DNA from 2 places in the Priestia sp. J2 genome. Region 1 is predicted to be linked to the other one. Evidence: a T-box and tRNA genes for the amino acid it is inferred to sense, from the RefSeq annotation. Region 1 holds a T-box; the other holds one or more tRNA genes.
What was found. A T-box is a leader RNA that pairs with one kind of tRNA and senses whether it is charged. The one in region 1 lies ahead of trpS (tryptophan--tRNA ligase), so its partner is inferred to be a tRNA-Trp.
Positions count from the first base shown of each region.

Region 2: it has a tRNA-Trp gene. The T-box ahead of trpS (tryptophan--tRNA ligase) is inferred to sense a tRNA for this amino acid. The anticodon was not compared.

Region 1 is NZ_CP086208.1:679,565-686,805, forward strand. Features, by position in the region: gene opp4B (oligopeptide ABC transporter permease) at 1-4, shown strand, start outside; gene opp4C (oligopeptide ABC transporter permease) at 16-930, shown strand; gene LJY09_RS03595 (hypothetical protein) at 1,043-1,201, shown strand; gene LJY09_RS03600 (YjbA family protein) at 1,230-1,979, shown strand; gene trpS (tryptophan--tRNA ligase) at 2,009-2,998, opposite strand; T-box leader at 3,075-3,279, opposite strand; gene LJY09_RS03610 (peptide ABC transporter substrate-binding protein) at 3,935-5,581, shown strand; gene LJY09_RS03615 (ABC transporter permease) at 5,679-6,614, shown strand; gene LJY09_RS03620 (ABC transporter permease) at 6,617-7,241, shown strand, end outside.
Region 2 is NZ_CP086208.1:2,192,077-2,199,317, forward strand. Features, by position in the region: gene LJY09_RS11020 (GerAB/ArcD/ProY family transporter) at 1-754, opposite strand, end outside; gene LJY09_RS11025 (hypothetical protein) at 777-962, opposite strand; gene LJY09_RS11030 (hypothetical protein) at 1,259-1,528, shown strand; gene LJY09_RS11035 (phospholipase D-like domain-containing protein) at 1,896-3,290, shown strand; tRNA gene LJY09_RS11040 (tRNA-Trp) at 3,530-3,603, shown strand; tRNA gene LJY09_RS11045 (tRNA-Leu) at 3,630-3,711, shown strand; tRNA gene LJY09_RS11050 (tRNA-Gly) at 3,732-3,803, shown strand; gene LJY09_RS11055 (Na+/H+ antiporter NhaC family protein) at 4,019-5,419, shown strand; gene LJY09_RS11060 (GerAB/ArcD/ProY family transporter) at 5,617-6,717, opposite strand; gene LJY09_RS11065 (Ger(x)C family spore germination protein) at 6,738-7,241, opposite strand, start outside.

The DNA.
Region 1 (7,241 bases):
TTAGGAGGAGAAAGTATGGAAATTGTAACGAAAAAAGATGTACAGCCAGAAGTGAATATGAAAGCTCCTAAAAACCTTTCTCCATGGGCGATTGCGCGAAAGAAGTTTTTTAAAAATAAACTAGCTATGATAAGTTTAGCTTTCATGATTGTGATTACGCTTCTTGCTATTTTTGCACCGCTGCTTACAAAAGCAGATATTACACGTATCGACTATATGGCGATGAATGCAGCGCCTTCCAGTGAGCATTGGTTTGGAACGGATACAAATGGTCGAGACGTATTTGCACGTACATTGTATGGAGGAAGAACTTCGTTACTGATTGGAGTTGCTTGTACAACACTCGTTATTTTAATCGGAACTCTTATTGGTTCGATTGCGGGTTATTACGGAGGCAAAGTGGACCAATTCTTAATGCGTTTTACAGACTTTGTCTTAAACTTTCCGCTCATTGTTTTTGTTGTAGTGTTAAATACAATTCTAATTGGAAAAATCTCAGGCGTTTGGACGCTCATCCTAGTTGTTAGTTTCCTAAGCTGGGGAAGTACGGCCCGGCTGGTGCGAAGCAAAGTCTTGGCTGAAAAAGAAAATGAATATGTGCTTTCAGCTGTTTCCATTGGGTGCAGCCCGTTTAAAATCATCTTCAAACATTTGCTGCCAAATGTGTTTTCAACGATTGTGGTTCAAGCCAGTTTGCAGATGGCCATCCTTATCGTGTTTGAGTCAGCGATTAGCTTTATCGGTTTTGGCGTGCCGGCTGATACGCCGAGCTGGGGGAATATGCTGACAGAAGCAAGGGAATCAGATGTGCTGCAGAATAAGCCTTGGATGTGGGTTCCGCCAGGTTTAGCTATTACATTTACGATCCTGGCTATCAACTTCATTGGTGAAGGATTAAAAGATGCTTTAAATCCAAAATCTCTTCGTTAAAAATCTATCACAAAAGTGTGATAGATTTTTTTAGGTTTGTCAGACCTCCTGACAAACCTATTACTATAGAAGAAACTCGGATTTTTTCTGCTTATAGGGGTGGATATAGTTCATGAAGCCTGTAGCAATCATTAGCACTGGCGTTATGTCTGAGCTTCGAAATAAGTGCATTTGCATAATAGCCAAAAACGAAGGTATTTTACAATTAATTTTTAGAAAAATAACATCATTTGGAATAAAAATTCCTTTCTCTGCCTATACTGATGGATAACAAACAGATAGTAAGTGAGGGGTAAATTATGCTATATCTTCATGATGTATGGGTTAATTGGTTTGAAGGCGAAGAAAACGGTTATAATGTGTGTCATTTCCATGAGTGGAGAAAAGACGATTGTGTAGAACTGCTCGATCAAGCACCGTTATTAAAAGTAAATCCGCTTTTATTTCATTACATTGAAAATGATCTTTCCGAGCTACCTCAACAACTACTACAAGATGTCTATCAGAAAGCATACATTCGGAAAAATCATGAGCGCACGCAGGTTGAATATTGTTTTATTGTTACAGATGGAACGAATATTTTAGCAATTGATACGATGGGCTATCATATCCCAATTCGAAAAAGCCGCTTAATTCCAAGACAAGAACAGTTAGTTTATGAGATGATTGCGGATCAAGAAGAGCTAGAATATAAGTTCAGTGAAGACGAGCTAACTAAAAAAGAGCATCATATTCTTTCGCCGTCTCCTGAAACGATGAGAGGGCTAACACGTAAAGAACGTCAGCTAAAACAGCTGTTATTTATGGCACTTGATCAGCTACATACAACAAAAAATACAGCTCAAATCCGCTACTGGTACACAGAGTGGAATCCAACGAAATACGAAGACATTCAAGAGATGCCGTTTCAAGACGTATGGAATCAGCTATACGATGAAACGAAGTCAGGGTGGTCACCGAAACATAAATTATTATGCGAGCGCTTAGTAAAAGGACAACCTTTCTTTGAAAAACTTTGGGAAATTGAACAAGAGCCAAAAGTGAATTAAAAAAACGACTGCATAGCAGTCGTTTTTTTTTAACGTTTACGGCCAATTCCCATTGCGTTTCGCATTTTGCGAAGCATTTTATTAGCCGTTGCATTTGCTTTATCGGCACCTTGATCTAAAATATCATCTAACTCGCTAGAATCAACTAATTCATAATATCTTTCTTGAATTGGAGCAAGTGCTTCAGCTACTACTTTAGCTGTGTCAGCTTTAAAGTCACCATAACCTTTGCCTTCGTACATTGCTTCAATGTCTTCGATTGATTTATTTGCTAGGATTGAATAAATGCTTAATAAGTTTGAAATACCTGGCTTATTTTCTTTATCGTAGCGAACAATACCTTCTGAATCCGTTACGGCACTTTTGATTTTCTTTTCAATCGTTTTAGCGTCATCCAAGAGCGTAATAAAAGCTTTTTGGTTTGGATCGGACTTGCTCATTTTTTTCGTAGGATCTTGAAGAGACATGACGCGTGCGCCCACTTTTGGAATACGTACTTCAGGAATAGTGAAGATATCATTGTATTTTTTGTTAAAGCGCTCAGCTAAGTCACGCGTTAATTCTAAATGCTGCTTTTGATCTTCACCAACTGGCACCAAATCGGTGTTGTATAAAAGAATATCAGCTGCCATTAGTGGAGGATAAGTTAATAATCCTGCTGATACTGCTTCTTTTCCAGCGGACTTATCTTTAAACTGAGTCATACGCTCAAGTTCACCGATATACGCTACGCACTGTAACATCCATCCTGCTTCCGTGTGGGCGGGCACTTCTGATTGAATAAATAAAGTTGATTTTGCTGGATCAATTCCTACTGCTACATACAGAGCAGCAAGGCTGCGAATGTTTTTACGAAGTGCTAAACGGTCTTGAGGCGCTGTAATTGCATGCTGATCTACAATACAAAAATGACAGTTATAGTCATGTTGAAGTTCAACAAATTGCTTCATCGCTCCAATGTAGTTGCCTAAAGTGATTGTACCGCTTGGTTGAATACCTGAAAAAATTGTTTTCATCAAATCTTCCTTTCATCTGCACATATATGATGCTAGTTTACGTATACAACATAAAAAGGCCCATCCGCTCCTAGCATAAGCTAGGGGCGAATGGACCGCGTTGCCACCCTAATTAGCACACATTATTGTGAACTATCTTTATTCATGTAACGTTGAGATCAACGTTCAAGCTTTGCACTTGAAAGCTCCAAAGTCCATTCTGCAGGTTTCAATGTTTGTTCTCACCAGCCACAAACTCTCTAAAAATGAAAATTCTGCATACTACTCTTTTTCACAGCTTTAATTATATAGTTATTCATTATTATAACGCGAAAAAGCAGGAATTTAAACATCTTATCGCTAAAAAGGTTTATAAGACAATTTACTGGAATTTTTCTTCGGCAAAAAAAGACAAGAACCTTTTAATTAAAGCATTTCTTAATGAAAATTTGGTGGAGGATTTGGTAAAAATCTTTTATTTAGTATTTCTAATGCCTTTGTAATACCTATACTACAAAAAAGATTTTAGACGTCTGACAAGTAGGCACAATCCTTATAAGATAAGGTTTTTTCCCTCATGACAAAAAAATACCATTAAATAATAGTATTGCAATAAATTTTTAAAATATTTATAATAGGCGTAACAAACATATTTTTTACAAAGGTATTACAATTTCTTAATTTTTCAGAAAAAACAAAATAGCCAATGTTTTGTTTCAATTAGCGAATTTTGTAATGAATGAGTCTTCTACATATTAAGCGCATACATTGGATTTACAGCATGTAAACAATTGATGACAGTTTCATAGGGTAGAAGAATAATTTTGCAGTGAGGTCTTTAGCACTCTACTACGTGAAAAAATAACTGATTATTTTGTATTGAAAGAGGATTAAGAAATTAGTGCATATCAAAAAAATATGGTTGCCACACAAACAAAATTTAATAGGGGGTAACACGCAATGAAGAAAAGGTTGTCAATTCTTTTCAGTTTGCTGCTTGTAATGAGCTTGTTTTTAGCTGCATGTGGATTTAACAAAGAATCTGGTGGCAGTGAAAATGCTAGCAGTGATGGCGGCGACAAGAAAAAAGAGCAAGAGCTTCGCGTAAACATTAAAACTGAGCCTTTCTCACTGAACCCAGGCTTAGCTAATGATTCAACGTCATCAAACGTATTATTACAAACATTTGAAGGTTTAACTCGTATTGGTAAAGATGGAAAACCTGAAAATGCCATGGCGAAAGATGTAAAGGTCAGCGATGATCAAACTAAATATACGTTTACGATTCGCGACGATGCAAAATGGTCAAATGGTGACCCTGTAACAGCAAAAGATTTCGAATATGCATGGAAATGGGCGTTAGATCCTAAAAACGAATCTCAATATGCATATCAATTATACTATGTTAAAAATGCACAGGCTGCTAATGAAGGAAAAGGTTCATTAGATGATGTTGCCGTTAAAGCAACAGATGATAAAACGCTTGAGGTAACATTAGAAAACCCAACGCCATATTTCTTAGAATTAACAGCTTTCTATACGTACTTCCCAGTGAATACGAAAATTGCTGAATCAAATGAAAAATGGTACACAAATGCAGGCGAAAACTATACGTCAAACGGTCCTTTCAAGCTTAAAACTTGGAAACATAACGACAAAATTGAGTTAGTTCCTAATGAAAACTATTGGGATAAAGATGCTGTAAAACTTAAAAAAGTTGAAATGTACATGATCAATGATAACAACACTGAACTTTCAATGTTCAAAAACGGTGAATTAGACTGGGCGGGTATGCCTACCGGTCAATTACCAGCTGATGCACTTCCTGAATTAAAGAAAGACGGTTCATTAAACATTCAAGAGATTGCAGGTACTTACTGGTACAAGTTTAATACAGAACAAAAACCTTTAGACAATGTGAACATTCGTAAAGCATTAGCTTATGCAATTGATCGTAAAGGTATTACAGAACAAATTACAAAAGACGGTTCAGTTCCAGCGATGGCGGCTGTACCACCAACAATGTTTGAAGATAACAAAAAAGGCTACTTCAAAGACAATGATGTGAAAAAAGCAAAAGAATATTTAGAAAAAGGCTTGAAAGAAATGGGCCTTAAAGATGCTTCAGAACTACCAGCAATTAAGGTGTCATACAACACGGATGAAAAACATGCAAAAATTGCACAAGCTGTTCAAGATATGTGGAAGAAAAACCTTGGTATTAAAGTACAGTTAGACAACTCTGAGTGGGCTGTTTACATTGAAAAGTTACACCAAGGAGATTATCAAGTTGGGCGTATGGGCTGGTTAGGAGACTTTAACGATCCAATCAACTTCCTAGAGTTATTCCGTGACAAAAAAGGCGGAAATAATGATACAAACTGGGAAAATCCAGAATATAAAAAGTTATTAATTGACTCTCAAAAAGAAACAGATCCTAAAAAACGTCAGGCAATGTTGAAAAAAGCAGAAGGTATCTTCATGGATGAAATGCCAGTGGCACCAATCTACTTCTACACAAATGCTTGGGTACAAGACAAGCAGCTGAAAGATGTTGTGATGTCTGGTCTTGGAGACATTCAGATTAAGTGGGCTCATTTTGAGTAAGTAACATCAATTATGACAAAGGGTATATGGGGCCTGGTGCTCCATATACTTTTCTTTCTTGTGCGCGAATTTTGTAAAAATATGGAGGTGTGTCAGGGTGTTCAAATATATAGGAAAACGACTTATTTATATGTTTCTATCATTATGGCTGATCGTAACAGCGACCTTTTTCTTAATGCGTGCTGTTCCAGGAGGTCCATTCACATCAGAAAAGCAGCTTCCCCCTGAAATTCAAAAAAATCTAAATCAGTATTACGGTTTAGATCAGCCTTGGTACCATCAGTACTTTGATTACTTAACATCAATTTTAAAGTGGGATTTTGGTCCATCTTTCAAATATAAAGGCCAAACGGTAAATGATTTGATTAACGGCGGATTCCCTGTTTCATTCATGCTAGGGATGGAAGCTATTTTAATAGCAATTGCTATTGGCGTAGTACTAGGTGTTATTGCTGCTTTAAAACATAATAAATGGCAAGATTACACGGCGATGGTTATTGCAGTTCTAGGAATCTCAGTTCCAAGTTTTATCATGGCAGCGGTATTACAATACGTTCTGGCTATGAAACTACAAATTTTTCCGGTTGCACGCTGGGAATCTTGGGCACACACGGTGTTACCAGCTCTCGCGCTTGCTTCAACCCCTATGGCGTTTATCGCACGATTAACTCGGTCGAGTATGCTTGAAGTATTAAGCAATGATTATATTCGTACAGCGAAAGCAAAAGGTTTAAGCAGAGGCGTTATTACAGTTAAGCACGCCATGCGAAATGCGATGCTTCCAGTCGTATCCTATATGGGACCTTTAGTAGCAGGGATTTTAACGGGTAGCTTTGTTATTGAAAAAATATTTGGTATCCCTGGATTAGGTTCACACTTTGTACTCAGTATCTCAAACCGAGATTATACAACGATTATGGGCGTAACGGTGTTCTACAGTATTTTACTACTTGTATGTATCCTGCTTGTAGATATTGCATACGGCTTTATTGATCCTCGAATTAAACTTACAGGTGCTAAGAAAGGAGAGTAACTATGCAGCAACTTCCGAAAATTCCTAAAGAAATGTTTGAAACAGCAGGGATTGACCATGCTCAAGCAGAAAAGATTGAAAAACCGAGTCTTTCGTTCTGGCAAGATGTTTTTATTCGTTTTCGCAAAAATAAGCTTGCTATGTTTGGTGTAGTACTAATGGTTCTCCTTGTTTTTATGGCGATATTTGGTCCATTGATGGTGAAATACGATTATGCAACCAATGATTTATTGAATGCCAATCAGGCACCATCTTCTGAGCACTGGTTCGGCACAGATGAATTAGGGCGCGATGTGTTTGCTCGTACGTGGGAAGGCGCTCGTATTTCATTATTTATCGGGTTAGCAGCAGCTTTAATTGATTTATTCATCGGCGTAGTTTGGGGAAGCATCTCTGGATACCGCGGCGGCCGTACGGATGAAACAATGATGCGTGTTGCGGATATCTTATATGGTGTTCCTTACCTTTTACTGGTTATTATTTTAATGGTTATGCTTGGCCAAGGGTTAGGCACGATGATCTTGGCGATGACCATTACCGGCTGGATTAACATGGCCCGTATTGTACGTGGACAAGTATTGCAGTTGAAAAACCAAGAGTACGTAATGGCTTCACAAACATTAGGAG
Region 2 (7,241 bases), 1.5 Mb from region 1:
TGATTTGGGAGTAATAAGGACCAAGCACTAAAATTCCGAGTAAGATTAACGTAACCATCACTAGTCCACCGGCTATATTCCCTATATAAAAAGATTGAGTGGACTTTTTTGTGTCTGGTGTATGGGAAGGGAAAATCATAAGCAGAATCGTATAAGTCAAAGAACTCATGCTTAAAAACGTTAAAACAGCCCGAATAAAAGCTTTTGGATGTATTTCGAACACAGGCTGAATATGCTCTATTTTAATTTGCGGAATCATAGACAAAATCAGAAGTCCGAACAATCCGACAAACCAAGGGAATAAAATCTCGGCACTTCGTGCAATAACTTCTATTCCTAGGCGTACTCCTACGATAACCACACTCATAAACGCAATGTGGATGGCTGTAAGCGGCGTGTAGGGAAGAATTTGTGTAGTGAGAAAATTCCCTACATAGTAAAGAACTTGACTGCTGATAAACAAATTGGATAATACAAAAACAGCAGAAACAATCTTTCCAAACAGTTTACCTAAAATTTTTTCGTTCATTTCCATCAGCGTAAGCGTTGGAAACATTTTTCCTAGTGAGGTAAAAAGCAAAACTAAGCCAATTCCTGATGCTACACCGAAAAGTGCTGCAATCCAGGCGTCTTGATGAGCATCAGCCGTAATAGCAGCAGGCACAACAATAATTGTGCTTCCGATGCTATATAAAGTTACTAGCTTGCGAAATTGCGCAGCCGAAATATTGATTTCATTAAGCAAAATGAGCACATCCTTTTGCCATATACACGAATTAAGTGATCCAACGGAATAATAAGTGACTTAAAGGCTGAAACATTGCTTCTACCCAATCAGAAGGGTTCGGTAGAGGCAGCCGAAAGATTTTTGCAAGAGCGATCATGATACTGATTGTCATGAATACAATAAAAATTTTCCGTTCTTTTTTATGAGAGTGTTGAGGTAATCTTTTTATTTCCATCCATATAATCCCTGCACAAATGATCAAAAAGGAAAGAAACAAGTGCATGCAGTCAACCCCAATATATTTTGACGTTCAAATAGGCTATTCGTATGATGTCCGCTAAAGAAAGTGATTATACATTTATGTAAAATATAGAAAGTATTTCAAGGGATAAAAGATATCATTGGACGCTCTTAAATAATAAAGGAATTTGTTATGCGGAATATTTACGCAGCTTCAACCTATCGAAACGTCGTATGAATAAGTGGAAAAATGCCACACTATAGAGTGAACAAATGGAAAGGAGCACTATGATGAAAAAATTCCCATATAACAAAGATAAACAACAATCATTTCAAGCAGCACAGCAGGGGCATAAAGAAGCAGTAGATGCATATGAACAGGCAAATGAAGCTAAAAATGATGCATCGTATGGACATGAAGCGAAGCAAGCGATAGGTGAAGTGAACGAAGCCTCTCAGCAAATCGAAAATGCGCTTGAAAATGCTTCTGAAACACAGCGTCAGCGTTTAACTGAGTTTCAGCAAGACATAAAAGATATGGAAAACGACCTTAATCAATAAAAGAGTAGCTGTTTTACTTAGACTTACAGCAGGTTCACAATAGAGTATAAATTGCAAAAGCAGAAGATAATGAACTTCTGCTTTTTTTTATTGGCAGAGTGAATGTAGGTTTCGTGTATATAATGGCTTTTAGCAGTTGTTTGGAGGGCAAGGCGAAGGCTCCTATAGGGAAAACAGAATAGGTGAGACCCTGCAGGAGCGGAAGCGAAGGCTTGCACGGAAATCAACAGTAGTGTAACAAATAATCCATCGTTCCATTCTTATTTTAAAAGGTATAGAAGTTAAAAAAGTAAGAATCCTAATAAAAACAGAACGATAAGAATGGAAAGGGATTGTGACAGGAAACATGCTAATAAATATACTAATAATGATTGTCGTATTGTACTTCATATATGTATTCGTAACTGCAGTGGTACTGTTTTATGTCCCTTTGCACAAGGGAAAAGACTTAAAAGTAATGAATACTGAGAATTTTTACGGAAAGAAAGAATCCACAGACCGTGTTATGCTTTTGGAAAACGGTTATTTTTCAGGGCTTGTTCGGATGCAGATGATTCAAGAAGCGAGGCATACAATCGATATTGCGTACTTTTCCATCGGCAAAGGTCGTTCGTCGGATTTACTTATGGGTGCTTTATTCGAAGCTGCGGACCGAGGTATACGTATTCGAGTGCTGTTAGACGGGATCTCTCATGGGCTAAAAGGCAAGAGAAAAAATGTTCTTTATGCTCTAGCTTTCCACAATAATATTGAATTAAAGTACTATGAGCCCTTTACTATTCTTAAACCTTGGACATGGCATAACCGTCTTCACGATAAAATAATAGTAGTCGATGGCCAATTAGGTATTAGTGGAGGACGAAATATCGGAGATAAATACTTGGCCAGTCAACCGGATAAAAATTTTGTCTATGACCGTGATGTGCTGATTTATAATACAAAGCAAGAAAGTAATAGTGTCATTCTCTCAATGGAGAAGTATGTAGAGAAATTATGGAACCACCCGTATACGCGCAAAGCTTTTCCGAAGCTCAAGAAAACTAAACAATTTCGTGGCCTTTCAGGAAAGAAATTGTTAATAGATCAATACGAAGAGGCCAAAAAAGCAAACGAACCCTTTGTCCATCCTTATATTGTATGGAGAGAATCAACGATGCCTACAAGAAAGGTTTCTTTTATTGCAAATCCTATTCAAAGAATGAATAAAAGCCCTTTTATATGGAAAACGTTTATTAAGCTTTCTGAGCAAGCTGAAAAATCCATTGTCGTTCAAAGTCCTTATATTGTACCAACAAAAGAGATGGAACAGTATATAGATAAGTCAGTAAAATCTAAAGTGCAAAGAATTATTTTAACGAATTCTATTACGTCCACTCCGAATGCTATGGCTTTTTCTGCATACTTAGGAGTGAAAAACCGCGTCATAAAAGCGGCTTCAAAGCTTTATGAATATCAACAGCCTTATTCCATTCACGGGAAATCCGTTGTTTACGACCAGCGTTTGAGCGCAGTTGGTTCTTTTAACTTAGATTCACGTTCTGTATTTTTAAATACTGAATCTATGGTTATGATAGATAGTGACGAATTTGCAGCCGAGCTAACAGGGGCTATTGAAACTAAAATTTCTCACAGTACGCTTGTGGGAAATGAGGGGGAACCTGTGGGTTTTAATACGGATTCTCAAAAAAACGTGCCTCCTGTAAAATCTGCACTCCTCCATATTCTTTCAGTCTTCACGCGATTTTGGAGACATTTTGTATAGTTCTGCACTTTTCCTGAAAAAGTGCTTTTGCAGAAAGCTTATAAAAATAAATGGTAGAGGATAAAAGGTGCTGCAACTGGTGGTGGGAAGTGTGAAAAGCTGTGATATGCCTCACAGTTTTTTTGAAGTCGCCAGTACTAGTCATGATTCATAAAAAGACCTATTGACGAAATTCCATATATGTTTTATTATAATATAGCGTCGTCAATAAACGAGGTTCTTTTGAAGAAATCATTTCTAGGGGCATAGTTTAAAGGTAGAACTACGGTCTCCAAAACCGTCAGTGTGGGTTCGATTCCTACTGCCCCTGCCATTTTGGAGTTATTTTTCAATTCACACGCGGGTGTGGCGGAATTGGCAGACGCGCTAGACTTAGGATCTAGTGTCTTATGACGTGGGGGTTCAAGTCCCTTCACCCGCATCTTTACTTTTATATATTGCGCGGAAGTAGTTCAGTGGTAGAACACCACCTTGCCAAGGTGGGGGTCGCGAGTTCGAACCTCGTCTTCCGCTTCTTTTCAAAAGCAGTTTGCATGTGCAAACTGCTTTTTTTGTTGTAGAAATAAAGATTTTTACTATGCTGTTTTTAATTAGAAATAGTTTATTCAATCAGTGCTGCTTATACGTATTGCTTTCATGAATATACACATATTATTGGGGTTACATTAAAAGCTAATGAACGATACGTGAAGACGTCTAATATGGTTTTTAAGATAGGGGAGAGTCCTATGGAATCTAGTTGGTTTTCAATTATACCGTTTTTAATTGTTATTCCAATAGCTATTTTCACCAAACAAGTGCTGCCAGGGTTGTTTTTAGGCTTATTAGTAGGCGCTTATTTGATTGATCATTCGATTGTCGGAGGTGTTGAAAAGTTACTTCACTACGTTGTACAAGCTCTTAGAAATAAAAGTAATATAGAAATCGTTGTCTTTTTATACGCGTTTTCAGGGCTTATCGGAATGATTAAGATGGCTGGAGGAGTTAAAGGTTTTGTGGAAACAGCTGCAGAAAGAATTGATACAAGAAAAAAAGCTCTTATTTTAACCTATGTTTCAACCATTGGAACATTCAGTGCTCCCACCTTTCGTTTTGTGACGATCGCGCCCATTATGAGAGCGCTGCTGAAAAAAGTGAAAATGACGACAGCAGAGCTAGGGTTTGTTATTGAAACAACTGCTACTCCTGTTATCGTCTTAATTCCCGTGGCAACGGCATTTGTGGGATATATGGTCTCAATCATTCAAATGGCAATTGATCATCAAGGCATAAAACAAGACGCTTATTCTTTGTTTATTCAAAGCATTCCTTATAATTTCTTTTCGATTGTGATTATTTTAGTAGGGATTTATTTCAGCTTTTTTCATCATTCAACGTCTACGGCTCCTATGAAGCTCGAGGAAGAAGACGAAAAAGATTGGCATGATTGTCATCCTTGCGTATCGAAGGATTTGCCTTCTAAGCCTTGGAATTTGTTAGTACCTTTACTTGTTGTGATTTCACTTACCTTACTTTTAACATGGTGGAGTGGACATCGTAAGAGTCACACCTTTTTTGAAGCATTTATTAAAGCAGACGTGTTAGAAGCGATGGTAGTAGCTTTAATTATGACTACGTTAATTACCCTCATTTTTTTCTTGTTTCAGCGCTTTACATTACAGAATTTGCTTAATGGTTTTATCACAGGAGGCAATGACTTGATGTCCGTTATTTTGTTGTTATCGGTAGTATGGGGATTATCCGCTGTGACAGAAGACTTAGGTTTTTCAAATTTCGTGACGGCACATTCTAAGTGGATTCCTCAAATGTTTGTCACTCCGTTCATGTTTATCTTTGGAGCCGCTATTTCTTACTTTATCGGATCTGCTTGGGGAACGTGGGGGATTTTAATGCCGCTTGGCGTATCGCTTGCAAGTTCTGCAGATCTTTCTTTGCCGTTAATTATCGGTGCGGTGTTTGCGAGCGGTTCCTTTGGAGCGTTTTCTTCACCTTTAAGCGATGATACGAATACCATCGCCAAAATATTAGATTTATCTGTTATTGAATATGCCAAATATAAATTAAAGCCAGCTTTAATTGCAGCGGGAATAACAGTTGCTTTCTATCTTGTTGTATCTTTCTTATTTTGAATGAGAAAAATAGCCGTCTAGTATCAATTTTTCATTTTTTTTAATTTAAAGTATGCATACAGTCCTAATGACAGGCACACTAGGATGATACAAGTAAGCGGAAATAAGATGGTATTAACAAAATGATCATAAAACCATATATACACGCACATCACCTCAATAATTTTAACGCCATTTTTTTATTTAGTAGAGATACACTATCTGTGCTGCTTCTTCCTATTCTTCAAAAAGGCGATAATCAGAAGCAGTAGGGGTACGATAGAAAATAGCGGCATATGCAAAAGAAATCTCGCTACGTGCAGTCCTTCATAAAGGTGTTCTTGAAAATTACTAGCGATTGTAATCGACAAAAATAACACAATGATGCCTAAAGGATACGCTAGACGTGAAGGAGATTTAATTTTAAATAAAGTAGCTGTACCTATTATAGAAGCATAAAACAAGATGCTAACTTTGAAATAAATCCCAATCACCATAGCGAACATAAAAAATACATCTAGACGCTCTAAAAAATCAGCTACTTGGATCGTTTGGACAGTACTAAGAAGAGGGAACTGTGATCTTGTCGTCAGATCAACTCCAAGCACGCTAATGTTAATGATCATCGTAATAATTAGATTAATTCCGCTTAATCCCGTTGCGCATAGCATGGTGACACTCGCTTTTTTGGGATTGCTCAAATAAGGAAGAAGCATGGTAAATACAATAGCCTCTGTGAAAGGAAAATACAGCGTTTCGGTTAAAGCAATTTTTGCAACAGGGAGCACTCCTTCTTTTAATACCGGCTGTAAGTTCTTAAAATCAATTAATCCTGAGCTAATAATTAAAATGAAGCCTGCAACAGCCAGAAAATACATAAAAATAAACAGAAGCTCTCCTGACCTCGCTATCGCTTCAATTCCTTTTCGTGTTATATAGATAATGACCAGCATTAATAAAGCATTAGCAATAAATAAAGGCGTATCGGGATAAGCAAAAGTAAGAAGCATTTCTCCGAAATCTCTTAGAACTCGTGATGCATCGTATAAAAAATAAACAATATATACGAATGCAAGAAGCGTTCCCAGTACCTTACCTAAAATTTTCTGCATATACTCTGTAGGCAGGAGGTCCGGATAGTAGGAATAGAGCTTATGATAGACTAAGAAGAAAAAAAAGCTGAACAGCATTCCAATTAAAATAGCTAGCCATGCATCTTGCTTCGCTCTCATTGCAAGAGGAACTAATAAAGCGCTCCCCAGTTCGAATAATACCATGAGAATGAATAATTGAGTGGCGCTGATTTTTGCTTTTTCCATATAGCCAGAACCTCCTTACCTCATTGTTGTTTTTCTTTTACGCTAGAGAGAAACGATTTATTGCGCAGACCCGTTCGGCGAATGTAAGCTTCTACTGTAACGTCTACATCTAATTTTGGAAAATAAACGTCATCCCATTCTGATTTGAATTTTTCCCACTGATTGGGGCGCGTGCGTTCCAGTGCTTCTCCAAACCCAAAGATGTCAACTTTGTCTGTCTGAGCTTGTTTAATAGCTGTTTGTAATTCTTTTTTTATTTCTTTACCTGCAGCTTTTTCCATTTTTTTGATTACGGCAGGTTGACGTGTATCAACAGGGACCTCCACTTCTCCAAGATCGCCTTCTACGCGAGTGTGAACGGACACGTAAGGTTTTCCTTTTTTCATTTTTACAGATACATCCGTTTTTTGACGAACTGTTTGATAGGCAAGCGCTTCTTTTTTTCCTTTCCAATCTATATTAATATCCGTTCCTTGTATTTTATCAAGAATCCAAACGCTGCCTCTGGCTGGACTATTGTACAA